2 regions of the Neobacillus sp. NPDC093182 genome follow, and region 1 is predicted to be linked to the other one. Evidence: a T-box and tRNA genes for the amino acid it is inferred to sense, from the RefSeq annotation. Region 1 holds a T-box; the other holds one or more tRNA genes.
What was found. A T-box is a leader RNA that pairs with one kind of tRNA and senses whether it is charged. The one in region 1 lies ahead of ACIQAA_RS02645 (glycine--tRNA ligase), so its partner is inferred to be a tRNA-Gly.
Positions count from the first base shown of each region.

Region 1 (8,099 bases):
ATTTTGCAGCTGAGAAAGAAAATATCGAGGATAATAGTGAGGTTTCAGTTACATTTGTGTCCAATGAAAGAATTCACGAAATTAACCGTGAGTATAGAGACAAGGACGCCCCTACAGATGTGATTTCATTCGCGATGGAAGAGCTTGGTGAAGGTGAAATCGAATTGATAGGGGAGGAGCTTCCTCGTGTCCTAGGAGACATCATCATTTCCATCCCAAAGGCTGAAGAGCAAGCGAAGGAATATGGACATTCATTTATCCGTGAACTTGGGTTTTTATCTGTCCACGGTTTCCTTCATCTTCTCGGCTATGACCATATGGAAAAGGAAGAGGAAGAAAAAATGTTCTCTCGACAAAAGGAAATTTTAGACGCTTATGGACTCACGAGATAAGCATGTTCATTTATGGAGATCTTTTTCTCATGCCTTAACCGGAATTAAGACAGCCCTTTGGTCTGAAAGAAATATGCGCATCCATTTTTTTGTTTCATTACTCGTAATTGTGTGTTCCATTTTCTTTTCAATTAGTAAACTTGAATGGTTATTTGTTATTGTAGCAATAGGTGGAATTTTCTCATTAGAATTAGTCAACACAGCAATCGAGCGTGTAGTCGATTTAGTGACGGAAGATTACCACCCACTTGCTAAACAAGCGAAAGACATAGCAGCCGGAGCGGTTTTTATTTATGCTATTATAGCAGTAGTAATTGGAAGCATGATCTTTTTACCGTATTTTTTTAGATGGTTAATTTGAAATGGAATTGCGATTTCGGTACAATTACTTATCAGCTTTGCCCGAAATAGGCAAATTAGTTGATTTTTATGAAAATTCAAATTTTTATATTACTTTTTCGCTGCAAGTGATGATTTTGTGACATTTTTAGGGTAAAATAAAGAAAGCAGCAGATTATTGCTGGAAGGGAAGAATGAACTTTGAACATCGAGAATTTAATCGAAGAATCAAAGAAAGCAAGAGAAAAAGCCTATGTTCCTTATTCAAAATTTGGGGTAGGAGCAGCACTATTAACAACAGATGGAAAAATATATCATGGATGTAACATTGAAAATGCCGCTTATAGCATGTGCAATTGCGCTGAACGTACTGCATTGTTCAAGGCTTATTCAGAAGGTGATCGAGATTTTACAATGCTTGCAGTTGTCGCTGATACTGACCGTCCTTGTTCGCCATGCGGGGCATGCCGGCAGGTAATCTCGGAACTTTGTCCGCAAGACATGAAGGTCGTACTAACCAACCTTAAAGGTGATATTTTAGAAATTACGGTAGCAGAATTACTTCCAGGTGCCTTTTCTCCGGAGGATTTACATGCTGAGTAATGATAATAAAGGTTATAAATCAGGTTTTATTTCAATTATTGGCCGTCCTAATGTAGGAAAATCAACATTTCTAAATCGAGTAATAGGTCAGAAGATTGCGATTATGAGTGATAAACCACAAACAACTCGTAATAAAATTCAGGGTGTATTGACGCTAGATGATACCCAAATGGTGTTTATTGACACACCAGGGATTCATAAGCCAAAGCATAAACTAGGCGACTTTATGATGAAAGTTGCACAGAACACATTAAAAGAGGTTGATTTAATCCTATTTATGGTAAATGCTGAGGAAGGGTTTGGGCGTGGGGAAGAATTTATTATTGAAAAATTCCAAACCGTCAACACACCTATTTTCCTTGTTATAAATAAAATTGATCAAATGCACCCAGACGAATTACTGCCACTAATTGAATCATATAAAGAAAAATATCCTTTTAAAGAAGTTGTTCCTATTTCAGCACTTGAAGGAAATAATGTGGAACGTTTACTAGAACAAATTAAAGTCTATTTACCTGAAGGACCACAGTATTATCCGGCGGATCAGGTAACCGATCACCCAGAAAGATTTATTATCACCGAGTTAATTAGAGAAAAAGCGCTGCACTTAACACGTGAAGAAATTCCTCACTCTCTTGCCGTCGTTCTTGATAAGATGGAACGTGAAAGAGGCGGAAAGGATATCATTCATGTCATGGCTACCGTTATTGTGGAGAGAGATTCTCAAAAGGGCATTATTATTGGGAAACAAGGGAGTATGCTAAAGGAAATAGGAAAACGTGCCCGAGTGGATATCGAAAATCTTTTAGGGTCAAAAGTTTTCTTAGAGCTTTGGGTTAAAGTTCAAAAGGATTGGCGGAATAAAATGTCCCAGCTTCGCGATTATGGCTTTAACGAAGATGAATATTAATACTAACTATCTAAACCCTAACTAAAATATTACCTTTTCTATAGAAATATGCATGGACAACATTAACAAATTTTTCGTCTTATGATTTTTGCTTGGGCAGGCTATGATAATTGTAAGGTTTGGGATTCTTAAAAAGGCTAGTCTAAATCATGAAAGGTGGGGTTTTCGATGATGGATTTTACGTGGAAAGTATTCCTACAGACAGGCAATATTGACACTTATCTTCTCTATAAGGAGCTTGAGAAGGAAAACCAAGAAATACCCGGAAATCAGAATGAAGATCTAGCGCAAATGGATTTTCCCGTTTCATAAGTTTGTCTAATGTATCGGGATGGTGACAGAAATGCTCCAAAAGTGTGAAGGCATCGTCATTAGAACTACAGATTATGGTGAAACCAATAAAATCATTACGTTATATACACGGGAATGGGGAAAGATCGGCGTTATGGCTAGAGGAGCAAAAAAGCCTAACAGCCGGCTTTCCTCCATTACCCAGCTTTTCACCCACGGATATTTTTTGGTCCAAAGAGGAACTGGATTAGGCAGTGTACAGCAGGGAGAAATGATTACCAGCTTTCGCGGAATTGGTGAAGATATATTCCTCACTGCCTATGCTAGTTATATCGTTGAATTGACTGATAAATGTACTGATGATAAAAAACCAAACCCATTTCATTTCGAACTTCTTTTTCAAACACTCAATTATTTGAATGAAGGATATGATCCAGATATTCTGATGAATATCTATGAAATGAAAATGCTGAATGTATTGGGCTTACATCCAATTCTAAATCAATGTTCCGTTTGCGGCAGCACAGACGGACTTTTTTCTTTTTCCATTCGGGAAGGCGGGTTTATATGCCACCGATGTTTAGAAAAGGATCCATACCATTATAAATTATCGCCATCATCTGTAAAATTATTACGTCTATTTTATTATTTTGACCTCTCGAGATTAGGAAACATCTCCGTAAAACAAGAAACAAAGGATGAGTTAAAACAGGTTATAACAGCGTACTACGAAGAATATTCCGGTCTATATCTTAAGACAAAGAAATTTCTTCAATCTATGGAAAAATTTCGAAATGAAATATAGTTGACTTATTGACTTTTATTTTAGATTTCGATATTATGTGTTTTAATAATAAATAGTTGCTATGATGGAAAAGAGTACTTAGCAATCTCTGTAAAAGCGAACCTAGGATGGTGTGAGCTAGGGTATAGGGACCTAAGGAAGGCGTTCTTGAGCAAATCATGTGTACAACACATAAAAGAGGCTGCTGTATAGCAGCAAATAGGGTGGAACCGCGGGTAACTCTCGTCCCTATGCTTATATTAAGCATAGCGACGAGAGTTTTTTATTTTATTGAAGAGGAGTAATGAAAATGAAAGTATCAATGGAGCAAATTGTTTCTCATGCGAAACATAGAGGTTTTATTTTTCCTGGTTCAGAAATCTACGGTGGTCTGGCAAATACATGGGATTACGGACCACTTGGAGTAGAATTTAAAAACAACATTAAACAAGCTTGGTGGAAAAAGTTTGTGCAAGAGTCTCCTTACAATGTCGGATTAGATGCAAGCATATTGATGAACCCAAGAACATGGGAAGCTTCTGGTCATATCGGTAACTTCAATGATCCAATGATTGATTGTAAAAACTGTAAAGCGAGACATCGTGCTGATAAGTTAATTGAAAATGCTCTTGATGAAAAGGGAATAGAGATGGTCGTTGATGGACTTCCGTTTGAAAAAATGGAAGAGTTGGTAAAAGAACATAATATCGCTTGCCCAGACTGCGGGAGTCATGATTTTACCGGCATTCGCCAATTCAATTTAATGTTTAAAACCTTCCAAGGGGTTACAGAGTCTAGTACCAATGAAATTTTCCTTCGTCCTGAAACAGCGCAAGGGATATTTGTTAACTTTAAAAATGTCCAGCGTACAATGAGAAAAAAATTACCTTTTGGAATTGCCCAAATCGGAAAAAGCTTCCGAAATGAGATCACACCTGGAAACTTTACTTTCCGTACTCGTGAATTCGAACAAATGGAGCTTGAGTTTTTCTGTAAGCCTGGTGAAGAGTTAACATGGTTTGATTATTGGAAGAACTTTGCTGAGCAATGGCTTCACTCATTAGGATTAAATAAAGAAAATTTAAGACTTCGAGACCATTCCGAGGATGAACTTTCTCATTATAGTAATGCGACAACCGATTTTGAATATAAATTCCCATTTGGCTGGGGCGAGCTTTGGGGAGTAGCATCAAGAACCGATTATGATTTAAAGCAGCATATGCAATTCTCTGGAGAGGACTTTAACTATATTGACCCAGAGACAAATGAAAGATATATTCCATTCTGTATCGAGCCTTCTCTAGGTGCGGACCGGGTAACATTAGCCTTTTTAATCGATGCTTATGACGAAGAACAGCTCGAAGATGGTACTTCTAGAACCGTTATGCACTTCCATCCTGCATTGGCACCATTTAAAGCAGCCGTTCTTCCATTGTCTAAGAAGCTTTCGGACGAAGCAAGAGAAGTGTTTCAAACATTAGCCAAGCATTTCTCCGTTGACTATGATGAAGCAGGTTCAATTGGTAAACGTTACAGAAGACATGACGAAATTGGTACACCATTCTGTATCACCTATGATTTTGATTCAAAAGAAGACCATATGGTAACCATCAGAGACCGCGACACAATGGAACAAACACGCGTACCAATCGCAGAATTAGTTCCCTTTATTCAAGAAAAAATTATGTTTTAATCTGAGCTTTTGAGGGTGCGGTCCGTACCGCCCCTCTGCATAATGGATTAAATGATGGTGGTGAGAAAAATAGAACTGACCAAACGCCAAGAACTGATCATTCAGATTGTGAAGGATAATGGACCGATAACCGGGGAGAACATTGCTGAACAACTAAACTTGACACGAGCAACGTTAAGGCCAGATTTATCCATATTAACAATGGCAGGATATTTAGACGCTAGACCGCGTGTAGGATATTTTTATACTGGAAAATCCGGGACTCAGCTTTTGACTGAAAATCTCCAGAAAATACGTGTAAGAGATTATAATTCCATCCCAGTCCTAGTAAAAGAAAACGTTTCGGTGTACGATGCAATTTGTACAATGTTCCTTGAGGATGTAGGCACATTATTTGTTGTAGACCAAAACTCTCTTTTGGTTGGTGTGTTATCTAGAAAGGACCTTCTTAGAGCAAGTATTGGCAAACAAGAGCTTACAGCACTACCAATTAACATCATTATGACTAGAATGCCAAATATTACAATGTGTGAAATGGATGACAATTTAATCGATGTTGCCAAATTATTAATTGATAAACAAATAGATGCTTTGCCTATCGTTAGGCCGTCTGAAAAGGGATATGAAGTAATAGGGAGAATTACGAAGACAAATATTACGAAAGCATTCGTTGCCTTGGGTAATGGATAATAATTTGACTTCCCAATAATTGAGTGAAGATAATAATAGGATTTTCCAGAGGAGCTGTTAACGAAGAATGATTACGCCTGTCATATATGTAGTATCTGATTCAGTAGGGGAAACAGCTGAGTTAGTTACAAAAGCGGCAATCAGCCAATTTAATGGGTCAGGAATGACATTGAAAAGATTCCCTTATGTTGAGGACAAAGAACATATTGATGAAGTAGTTTCACTTGTTACGATGGACCACGCTATGATCGCTTTTACTTTGGTAAAACCAGATATGCGTGCCTATATGAAGGAAAAGGCAGACGAAGCAGGAATATATGCAGTAGATTTAATGGGTCCAATTATGGATCAAATTCAAATTTTTAGCGGGAAAACTCCCCTATGTGAACCAGGGCTCGTAAGAAAACTGGATGAGGATTACTTTAAAAAAGTAGAAGCTATTGAGTTTGCCGTTAAATATGATGATGGACGTGACCCAAGAGGAATACTAAAAGCTGATATCGTTTTAATTGGAGTGTCTAGAACGTCAAAAACTCCGTTGTCTCAATATTTAGCTTTGAAGCGTTTAAAAGTTGCAAATGTACCGCTTGTTCCTGAGGTTGACCCGCCAGAAGAACTGTATAAGGTACCTGCAGAGAAATGCTTTGGACTTAAAATCAGCCCGCAAAAACTAAATAATATTAGGCGAGAACGATTAATCTCTTTAGGTCTAAATGATCAGGCCAGCTATGCAAATATTGAGAGAATTCGTGATGAATTAACCTTCTTTGAAAAGATAGTAAATAGAATTAATTGTCCAGTTATTGACGTAACCAATAAGGCAGTTGAAGAGACAGCAAATGTTATTCTAAATTACTTTCATAAAAGAAGAGCTTAACACATAATCTTAGATTATGTGTTTTTCATTTAAGATAAAAAACTATGGAAATGTATAAAAGAATGTACTATAATAAAAAATTGTGATAAAAATGAATCTTTTAGGTTTAGACTTGCATGTATACGAATAAACTATTTATTGTTAGATGTCAAGGGAACCTACAGAAAAAAATTCGACATAAGTCTTTTTGGGGCTGCTCCTAAAAAGTTAGCATCTTAAAGAAGGAATATGCGGAATGATGTAGAATTATTACTTATACAAAAGGCATTCCAACTATTTTGTAGATGCAGATTCCTGCCCAGTTAAAGAGGAAATTGTCGAAAGTGCTTCTACATTTTCCGTGAAAGTTCTTTTTATCGCTTCTTGTGACAATAAGACTACATATGGTAATGCAACATGGTAAAATGTTGATTCCAGAAAAGAAGCAGCGGACTTATTCATCATGAATCATACTGCAAAGGGGGATATTACTGTTACACAGGATATTGGACTGGCCTCCACATTACTTCCAAAGGGAGTACATGTACCATCACCAAACGGGATTGTATATGATGAATCCGGAATACTAACTGCTCTTGACTTGCGCAATCTAAGTGCTAAAGCAAGAAGAAGGGGTGTATAGGGTAAAGGACCAAAGTCTTTCAATTCTGATGATCGTTCAAAATTTTTGAAACAACAAACAGAAATTTTGTCGAAAAATGCAGGAATTTATATTTCTTTGTAGAATAAGTACAATGGAGATGTTTTCATGGCAGAACGGATTGCCGAAGAAAAAATTAATCAAATTCGTCAGTCAGTTGATATAGTTGAAATTATTAGTGAATATATTCAACTGAAAAAACAAGGGCGAAATTACTTCGGATTATGTCCTTTCCATGGAGAAAACTCCCCATCATTTTCCGTTTCATCCGATAAACAAATTTACCATTGCTTTGGCTGTGGAGCGGGAGGAAATGTTTTCTCATTTTTAATGGAGCTAGAAGGAATTTCATTTCTAGAAGCAGCCATTAAATTAGCTGAAAAGGCTAATATTGACTTACAAGTAAACTTCTCAGTAAATGGGAAGGGGAAGAGTGTTTCTCCGGAACTTCAGTCAATGCTGGATGCACATGAGCTGTTAACTAAATTTTACCATCACTTACTGGTAAATACAAAAGACGGTCAACATGCTTTTGAGTATTTGCTGAAGAGAGGATTTACCCGAGAATCGATTGATAAATTTCAAATTGGATATTCCTTGAATTCATGGGATTTTGTTTACAAATTCCTTACCAAAAGGGAATTTTCTCCTGAAATAATGGAAAAAGCCGGGTTGATTATCAAACGAGATAGGGATGGAACCTATTTTGATCGCTTCAGAGATCGAATTATGTTTCCGATTTTTGACCGAAATGGAAACAGTATTGCTTTTTCAGGGAGATCTTTAGGGGCAGAGGAGCCCAAGTATTTAAATAGTCCCGAAACAGCAATCTTTAATAAAAGCAAAATTTTATATAATTTTCATTTGGCCAAACCAAGTA
Region 1 covers NZ_JBIVOI010000001.1:488,652-496,750, reverse strand. Annotated here, with positions in the region: gene ybeY (rRNA maturation RNase YbeY) at 1-392, shown strand, start outside; gene ACIQAA_RS02670 (diacylglycerol kinase family protein) at 376-753, shown strand; gene ACIQAA_RS02665 (cytidine deaminase) at 933-1,334, shown strand; gene era (GTPase Era) at 1,324-2,244, shown strand; gene ACIQAA_RS02655 (YqzL family protein) at 2,413-2,556, shown strand; gene recO (DNA repair protein RecO) at 2,588-3,340, shown strand; T-box leader at 3,393-3,573, shown strand; gene ACIQAA_RS02645 (glycine--tRNA ligase) at 3,630-5,012, shown strand; gene ccpN (transcriptional regulator CcpN) at 5,064-5,702, shown strand; gene ACIQAA_RS02635 (pyruvate, water dikinase regulatory protein) at 5,770-6,579, shown strand; gene ACIQAA_RS02630 (hypothetical protein) at 6,853-7,023, opposite strand; gene ACIQAA_RS02625 (DUF188 domain-containing protein) at 7,022-7,201, shown strand; gene dnaG (DNA primase) at 7,328-8,099, shown strand, end outside.

Region 2 (8,099 bases), on a different contig from region 1:
TGTCCTATCTTAGTAATCAGCATCAAATGGAAGAGCTCTTTTACCGGTCCATTATTAAAGTCCACAAGCAATTGCCTCAATTTAAAAGTGAAACATCATTCGAAATGTGGGTTACATCCATATTCATACATACCTGTCGAGAGCTTGCTGTGGATAGAAGTTTGCTGGCTAGAGTGGAAACTGAACCTCGTCAGGATATATATAAAGCTCTAGATCAATTGAAAGTGAACGAGAAAGAAGCGATTGTCCTCACCTATGTAAAGGGAATTCCAAAGGAGGAAGTCGCACATCTTCTCCAAGTTTCCGTGGAAAAGATGAAAGACCTTTTGTTTACCGGAATCCAATCACTTAGAAACGAAATGGGGGACGGAACAACTTATAATGGCTGTAAGGAGTATCATAAGGATTACATTGATTATTTAGAAAGAACGCTGGACCGGCCGAGAAAGATTGATTTAGAGAAACATCTTTATCATTGTGAAAATTGTCAGGAGGATTTAGCAGCCTTTCAGGAGGTCATGGTAACCAGGTTAAATCTCACTGATAGGCTGGAAGATTTACATGTTCCTTCAGTTTTAATAGAGAGCATCAGAGATAGGCTGGCAGAAAAGGAAAAGAATAGACAACAGAAGAACAAGAAACGTTTAAGAAAAGGACTCATTTTTGCATGTGTATTCGCATTATTAATGAGTATAGAAGTTTTTACAGGGGTGTTTTCAAACCTCTACTATACATGGACCGAAGAGGATCACGAATTGCGTGCCTTTCTTCAACAGGACCTGGGGGAAACCCTGAACCTTGAAGCAGAAAGCAGCGGGATCAAAATAAAGATAAAAAGTGCGATTGCTGATGAAGTCCAGACGCTTATTTTTTATGAGATAGAGGATACAGATGAGGACAATCAATATGCAATCGACAATTTTGAAGGGGTTTTTGTGGAAAACCAACATGTAATCATGAACGGTGAAGGATATCTAGGCTACTATCCTCCCGACCTTGAATCGGATCTAAATAACAAAGAAAAAAACGTGTATCAAGGGAAGATTAGTCTGCTTCCACTCACAAAAGAAAACGGGACAATCAAACTGAAGATCGCAAAGCTTCAGAAATTGAATCGTGATTCCGGTGACCCTTATGGCTTTAGGGCTTACGAGAACATGGAGTATGAAACAGGGGAATGGAACTTCGAGATTCCAGTAACCAAAAATCCTTCTGTCGAATATTCATTGGATGAAGAAACAGAAGTCGAGGGAATTCCGGTTCGATTTGATAAACTAACCATTGCTCCAACAGCGACGGTTCTGCACTATGGTATTAATAATGAACAACCGGAGAAGCGGATAGACAATCTTAATGTTGACATTCTGGAAGTAAACAATAAAAAAATGAAAGCTGATATGTATGGCAGATCTTTTTTAGAAACACATCAAGTCGGAAATTGGTTTACGTTTCAAAGACATTTTGATCCTCTTTTTGGAGAAAAGCCAAAGGAGGTAACCATTCAATTGGAATCCGTTCAGTTAACGTTTAATGACCAAAAAACCATCGAACTGGATGCTACTCAGGAATATCCTCAAACCTTTGAATATGCAGGAAGTACAATCTCCATTGACAAGGTCGAGGTTGGACAGCCCACCAAAGTTGTCATCAGCGATCATAAAATTGAAAATCGTGCATATGAGACGTTCCACTTCCAAATCATGGGTGAGGATGAAAATGATATTAGTTCAATGGAGATGAGTTCTGAAGGCGTACTTATTGATAAAAACGGGGTCGAATACGATATGAATGAACCTGTCCCATATGATGAAATCGAGCAACCCCGTCATTTCATTACAGTTCAAAGCACGGAGTTACAGAGTAACACCGCAGGAGAAAAAGTAATTCCTAAAAGGCTGGAGATTTATGGATATAATGCAACAAAGTATTTGGATAATGTTATAAAGATTTTGTTGGAATAACAGAGGTTCCCTAGCAAACAGATTAAATATTTCTATTAGTATCTTTGGCAGATTTTATTATTGCTATTCCCTTGATGGTGCCCATTTAATGTATTTGAAATTTATGTAAGGAAAAATTTTATTAATGGTATTTATACTTTTACGCTGGCATATCATTAAACAATGAAGGTCCCATCGGATGTTTTTTGTTTAATGATTTTTTCGACAAAAAATGCAAAATTCCCTTGACGATAGAGAAAAAACTTTGTAAGATAGTAACTGTGTTTAAGGTCATTATATTTTGTTAATAATTATTTTTGTGCGGGTGTAGTTTAGTGGTAAAACCTCAGCCTTCCAAGCTGATGTTGTGAGTTCGATTCTCATCACCCGCTCCATACATATTACCAAACGCAGTGTATCGTTACTAGAGAACGATGCATTGCGTTTTTTTATATTTTGGCATTTTTATTAGTCGGCGCTAATCGCTTCGGCTATATTGTAGTTTGCATCACCGCCATGAATTTGTGTAAACATCTTCATCAACGATTCTGTCAGTCTTTCAGCACTTTTCACCGCTGTAGAAGGCTGTAAGTAGATGATCTGCAGCGCATTTTTGGTTGTTACCGTTACCGGTGCTCTATTGGAATCTATAAAAGGACTTCCAAATGGTCCAAGCTCGTCCGATGAGACAATCAGATTTTCTAATGAATTTTTCCGGCCATTCAATCCTAAATATTCTTCTCCTGGCTTTGCAACTTCGATCCTTATCGGTCCCTCTAATTGATCGCTGTCATAAATACCAATCGGCACTTGATATTGCAGGGAGAAAAAGTTATTGATATCAATGGCACTTTGGACTGTGGTAAGATAATTCTGTTTCTGTACTCTGCGGTATAGAGCCTCTGCAGAATGGCGATAACGATTTGGGTCTTTGCCAAATGTTTTAAAGATACTGCGCCATTCCTGAATTCCTGGCAGCTCTGTTAGATTTTTATTTTCTAAATCAAAGTAAATCGACTCTTGAAAAAGCTGCAGTCTTCCTTTTACCATTTGTGGTGAATCGCCGACGGTAATATCTTTGTATTCGATGATTCCAAGCTTAAAATTAGGAATCTTGCTGATGATTTCTGACGAAAGCTGAATTTCCAATGATTCCACCTCCAAAATTTCATGAAAATAGTTTATCATAATGAGATGTGTACCGAAAAATTAACGGCTTACTATAGATCACTTTTAAAGGGAGGGAGGTTACCGAATGAATATTGACCAATTGAAGGAGGAAGTCATTGCGTATAGTAAAACGATTGGCATAGATAAAATTGGTTTTACCACGGCAGACCCTTTCACTGAGTTGAAAAACAGATTGATTCGCCAGCAAGAACTTGGGTATCAATCCGGCTTTGAAGAACCGGATATTGAAAAACGGGTTACACCCGCATTGCATCTTCCAGAACCACGTTCCATTATTTCTATCGCTCTGGCCTATCCTTCGAAAATGAAGGTTCGTGTTGAAGGGAAAAAAGGCGAACGGAGAGGATTTTTTTCCCGTGCTTCATGGGGATTAGATTATCATCATATTTTACGAGATCGGTTAAAAAAGCTGGAGGAGTTTATTTTAGCAAAAGTCCCGGATGCTCGACTCAAATCAATGGTCGATACCGGAGAGCTTTCTGACCGTGCGGCTGCCGTGAGGGCTGGGATTGGCTGGAGCGGTAAAAACTGTGCGGTCATGACGCCGGAGTTTGGCTCTTACGTCTATCTTGGCGAAATGATTACCAGTATTCCTTTTGCTCCCGATTCACCGATGGAGGATCAATGCGGCTCCTGTACGGCTTGTATCGAAGCCTGCCCGACGGGAGCGCTGGTACAAGGCGGTCAAATTAATGCGCAGCGCTGTATCGCCTTTTTAACACAAACTAAATCCGTGATTCCTGAGGAATTTAGAGATAAGATTGGCAACCGGGTGTATGGCTGTGATTCCTGCCAGACTTCTTGTCCAGTCAATAAAGGGAAGGATTTTCACTTCCATGAGGAAATGGAGGCAGACCCCGAGATAGCCAAGCCATTACTGAGACCCATTTTAAAAATGAGCAATCGTGAATTTAAAAACAAATTTGGGTCAGCAGCAGGATCGTGGAGAGGAAAAAAGCCAATCCAGCGCAATGCCATCATCGCCCTGGCCCATTTCAAGGACGAAAGTGCTGTCCCTGATTTACTAGGTGTGTTAGAAAATGAAACTAGCTCTGTCCTAAAGGAAACCGCAGCCTGGGCTCTCGGGAAAATTGGCAGTCCAGAAGCAGTCGAAGCGCTGGAAAAGGCAGCGGCAACAGAAGCCGATTTCGAAGTGAAGAGTGAAATTGAAAAAAACTTACTAAAACTAAAGAACTAAATGAGCAGTGGACATTCTGTCTTTGCTCATTTTTTTTGATTAAATTTCCCTTATACACATATGTATGAAACAGAAGGGGGAGATGAAGGTGGATCAATCACTCCAAGAATTGTTTGATGGTCGAGTTGAACAATTTGTTTCAAAGAGTAAGAGGCAGTCTGGGAATTATGAAAAGGCCGAGCAGAAGCTAGAGTCTTTAGCAAAACGTTCAGCAGAAATCGTAAAGGTGAAGGCACGCGGGGATATTATCAATCAATCTGTGGACGGGGATTTTCAAACCGCGCTCTACCAGGTTCATTACCAATACCTGATTAGGCAAAAAGGAACGCTGTATCAAGAGGAAGAAGTAGAAGTACGAATGTGCAAGTTTTTTAAGAATGATTTGATTATGGATAAAGAAATGAATCCTTATGTGAAGCATCCTGAGTTGGAAATCACGGCAGTGGAGGCACAGGAAGAACGGATTAGTTACCGGTATAATCGCTTAAAAGCTGTTCAATATGCGGAACGCTGGTGGAATAGCTACAATCCGGCCTATAAGACGTTTGAAAACAACTGTACGAATTATATTTCGCAATGTCTTCACGCAGGCGGCGCGCCGATGAGAGGGTATCCGAACAGGGGAATAGGCTGGTGGCTCCAAAATAATAATTGGAGTTACAGCTGGACAGTGGCTCATTCGCTGCGGTTGTATTTGGCTAATTCGAAAAGCGGCTTAAGGGCAAGGGAAGTCAGCAGCCCAGATCAATTGTTATTGGGGGATGTCATCTGCTATGATTTCGAGGGAGATGGCCGTTATAACCATAACACGATCGTAACGGGTAAGGATGCATATGGAATGCCGCTCGTAAATGCAAATACGTATAACAGCCGTATGCGGTACTGGGCCTATGAAGATTCATCCGCCTACACGCCCAATATTAAATATAAATTTTTCACGATTGTGGCTGGTTAAGAAAATTTGTTTGGTATGTCGATAATGGTATAATGGTAAAAGAGTTTTTTTTATGAGGTGAGATTCTTGGCAATACATGTAGTACTATATCAGCCGCAAATACCTTCAAACACAGGAAACATTGCGAGAACCTGTGCTGGAACCGATACATCCTTACACTTGATTCGTCCATTAGGGTTTTCAACGGATGATAAAATGTTAAAGAGAGCGGGATTGGATTATTGGGAGTTCGTAAACATTGTTTATTATGATTCTCTCGATGACTTTTATCAGAAAAATGAAGGCGGAGAGTTTTTTTATATCACAAAATTCGGTGAGAAGGCTTATAGTTCCTTTGACTATAGCAATCGTGATAAAGATTATTTCTTCATTTTTGGCCGTGAAACGACCGGGCTGCCGAAAGATGTGATAGAAAATAATAAGGATGTCAGCCTGAGGATTCCGATGAACGACAATATTCGTTCCTTGAATTTATCGAACACCGCCGCGATTCTAATCTATGAAGCGTTGCGCCAGCAAGATTATGGCCATTTGAAATAAGACGTGAGAGGCCGACAAAGGCCTCTTTTTGCTAAATAGAAAGGAAGGATTTCAATGAATGAAACCATTACTACTTTATTAAATCATCGATCTATCCGTCATTTTAAGGACAAGCCGTTAAGTGATGAACAAATTAAAACAATTGTCGCAAGTGCTCAAGCTGCGTCTACATCTAGTTTTATTCAGGCCTACTCGATTATCGGCATCAAGGATAAGGAAAAAAAGAGGAGACTTGCGGAGATAGCTGGTAACCAAGAATATGTTGCAGAGAATGGTCATCTTTTTGTCTTCTGTGCAGATTTAAGCCGTCATGAATTGATTGGAGAAATGGAAGGGCAGGATGTTCTAACTTCAATTGAAAGTACAGAGAAATTTATGGTAGCGCTAATCGATGCCGCGTTAGCTGCTCAAAATGCAGCAATCGCAGCGGAATCGATGGGGCTGGGCATTTGTTACATAGGTGGAATCCGTAATAATCTGGAGGCAGTCAAGGAATTATTAAAGACACCAGAGAGAGTCATTCCTCTTTTCGGTATGACAGTTGGTTATCCGGAACGTATTAATGATCAAAAGCCAAGGCTGCCCCTTGAACATGTCTATCATGAAGAAGAATACCAACAGGATAAAGAAGTTTATTTACGTCAGCTTCAAGAATACGATCAAATCATTTCTACCTATTATGAACAGCGCACAGATGGAAAAAGAAAAGATCGCTGGACAGAGCAAATGGCGAATATGCTTGAAAAACAAACACGGATGTATATGAAGGAATTTGTTCAAAAAAACAAGATGAATCTGATATAAAAGTGTACAGTTTTTACAAAAAAGCGTACAGCTTCGCACCAAACGATACAATTCTTATAAATAATAAAGGCTGCCTACAAGGCAGCCTATTTTAATAATAACTTTATTTATTTGAACCTGGCTTATCATTATAACCTGCTGTAAAGATAGCTGCTAGAAACGCCACCATAACTAAAACAACTAGAAATGTTCCCATGCTTATGTAAAGCCTCCTTAATTTTAAGATATTTCTCTAATTAGACACATATACATTTATTATAGCCTATCTTAAAAAAATGAAAAGAGCAATATTCCAATCTTTTCTTAAAAGAAAAAAGATAGGAAGGAATACTTCAACGTTACGCATGTTCAAGTTCATTGGTGCATAGAGTATATTAATCGTCTCTGATAACGCTACAGGGGGAGGGCCTTATGGATATCCTAAAAAAAATTGAGATGTTTCGAGAAGAGGAAGAAAAGCTACGTTGGGAAGGGTCATTTGGAGATTATTTACTGTTGTTAAAAGAGAAGCCATGGGTTGCACAATCGGCACATTCACGCGTATACAATATGATCAAAGACTCTGGGATTGAGGAAGTTAAAGGAACAAAGCAATACAATTTTTTTAGTAATCAATTATTTGGCTTAGAGGAATCACTTGAAAGGCTCGTCGAGGAATACTTCCATCCTGCAGCTAAAAGGCTGGATGTAAGAAAGAGAATTCTATTATTAATGGGTCCGGTAAGTGGAGGGAAATCTACTCTTGTTACTATGCTCAAACGTGGGTTAGAGGCCTATTCTCACACGGATAGAGGCTCTGTATTCGCCATTAAAGGCTGTCCAATGCATGAAGATCCGCTTCATTTAATCCCGCATCATTTACGTCGGGATTTTTATGAAGAGTATGGTATTCGAATTGAAGGAAATCTTTCGCCATTAAATATGATGAGGCTGGAGCAGGAGTATGGCGGGAGAATTGAAGATGTGCAAGTAGAAAGAATCTTTTTCTCAGAGGATAAGCGAACTGGAATCGGAACCTTCAGCCCATCCGATCCAAAATCTCAAGATATTGCTGACTTAACTGGCAGTATCGACTTTTCCACTATTGCTGAATTTGGTTCAGAATCAGATCCACGTGCCTACCGCTTTGATGGTGAACTAAATAAAGCAAACCGTGGAATGATGGAATTCCAGGAAATGTTGAAATGTGATGAAAAATTCTTATGGCACCTCCTTTCGTTAACACAAGAAGGAAACTTTAAAGCAGGAAGGTTTGCATTAATTTCAGCAGATGAGCTGATAGTGGCGCATACGAACGAAACGGAATACCGCTCATTTATCTCGAACAAGAAGAATGAGGCCTTGCATTCTAGGATTATCGTTATGCCAATTCCGTATAATTTAAAAGTTTCACAGGAAGAAAGAATCTATGAAAAGATGATTAGTGAAAGTGATGTTTCGGATGTGCACATCGCACCGCATACATTACGCG
Region 2 covers NZ_JBIVOI010000006.1:29,289-37,387, forward strand. Annotated here, with positions in the region: gene ACIQAA_RS12460 (sigma-70 family RNA polymerase sigma factor) at 1-1,961, shown strand, start outside; tRNA gene ACIQAA_RS12465 (tRNA-Gly) at 2,262-2,335, shown strand; gene ACIQAA_RS12470 (B3/B4 domain-containing protein) at 2,409-3,089, opposite strand; gene queG (tRNA epoxyqueuosine(34) reductase QueG) at 3,196-4,329, shown strand; gene ACIQAA_RS12480 (amidase domain-containing protein) at 4,418-5,284, shown strand; gene trmL (tRNA (uridine(34)/cytosine(34)/5-carboxymethylaminomethyluridine(34)-2'-O)-methyltransferase TrmL) at 5,351-5,824, shown strand; gene nfsA (oxygen-insensitive NADPH nitroreductase) at 5,879-6,628, shown strand; gene ACIQAA_RS12495 (PrkA family serine protein kinase) at 7,040-8,099, shown strand, end outside.
Region 2: it encodes a tRNA-Gly, which carries the amino acid that the T-box ahead of ACIQAA_RS02645 (glycine--tRNA ligase) is inferred to sense. The anticodon was not compared.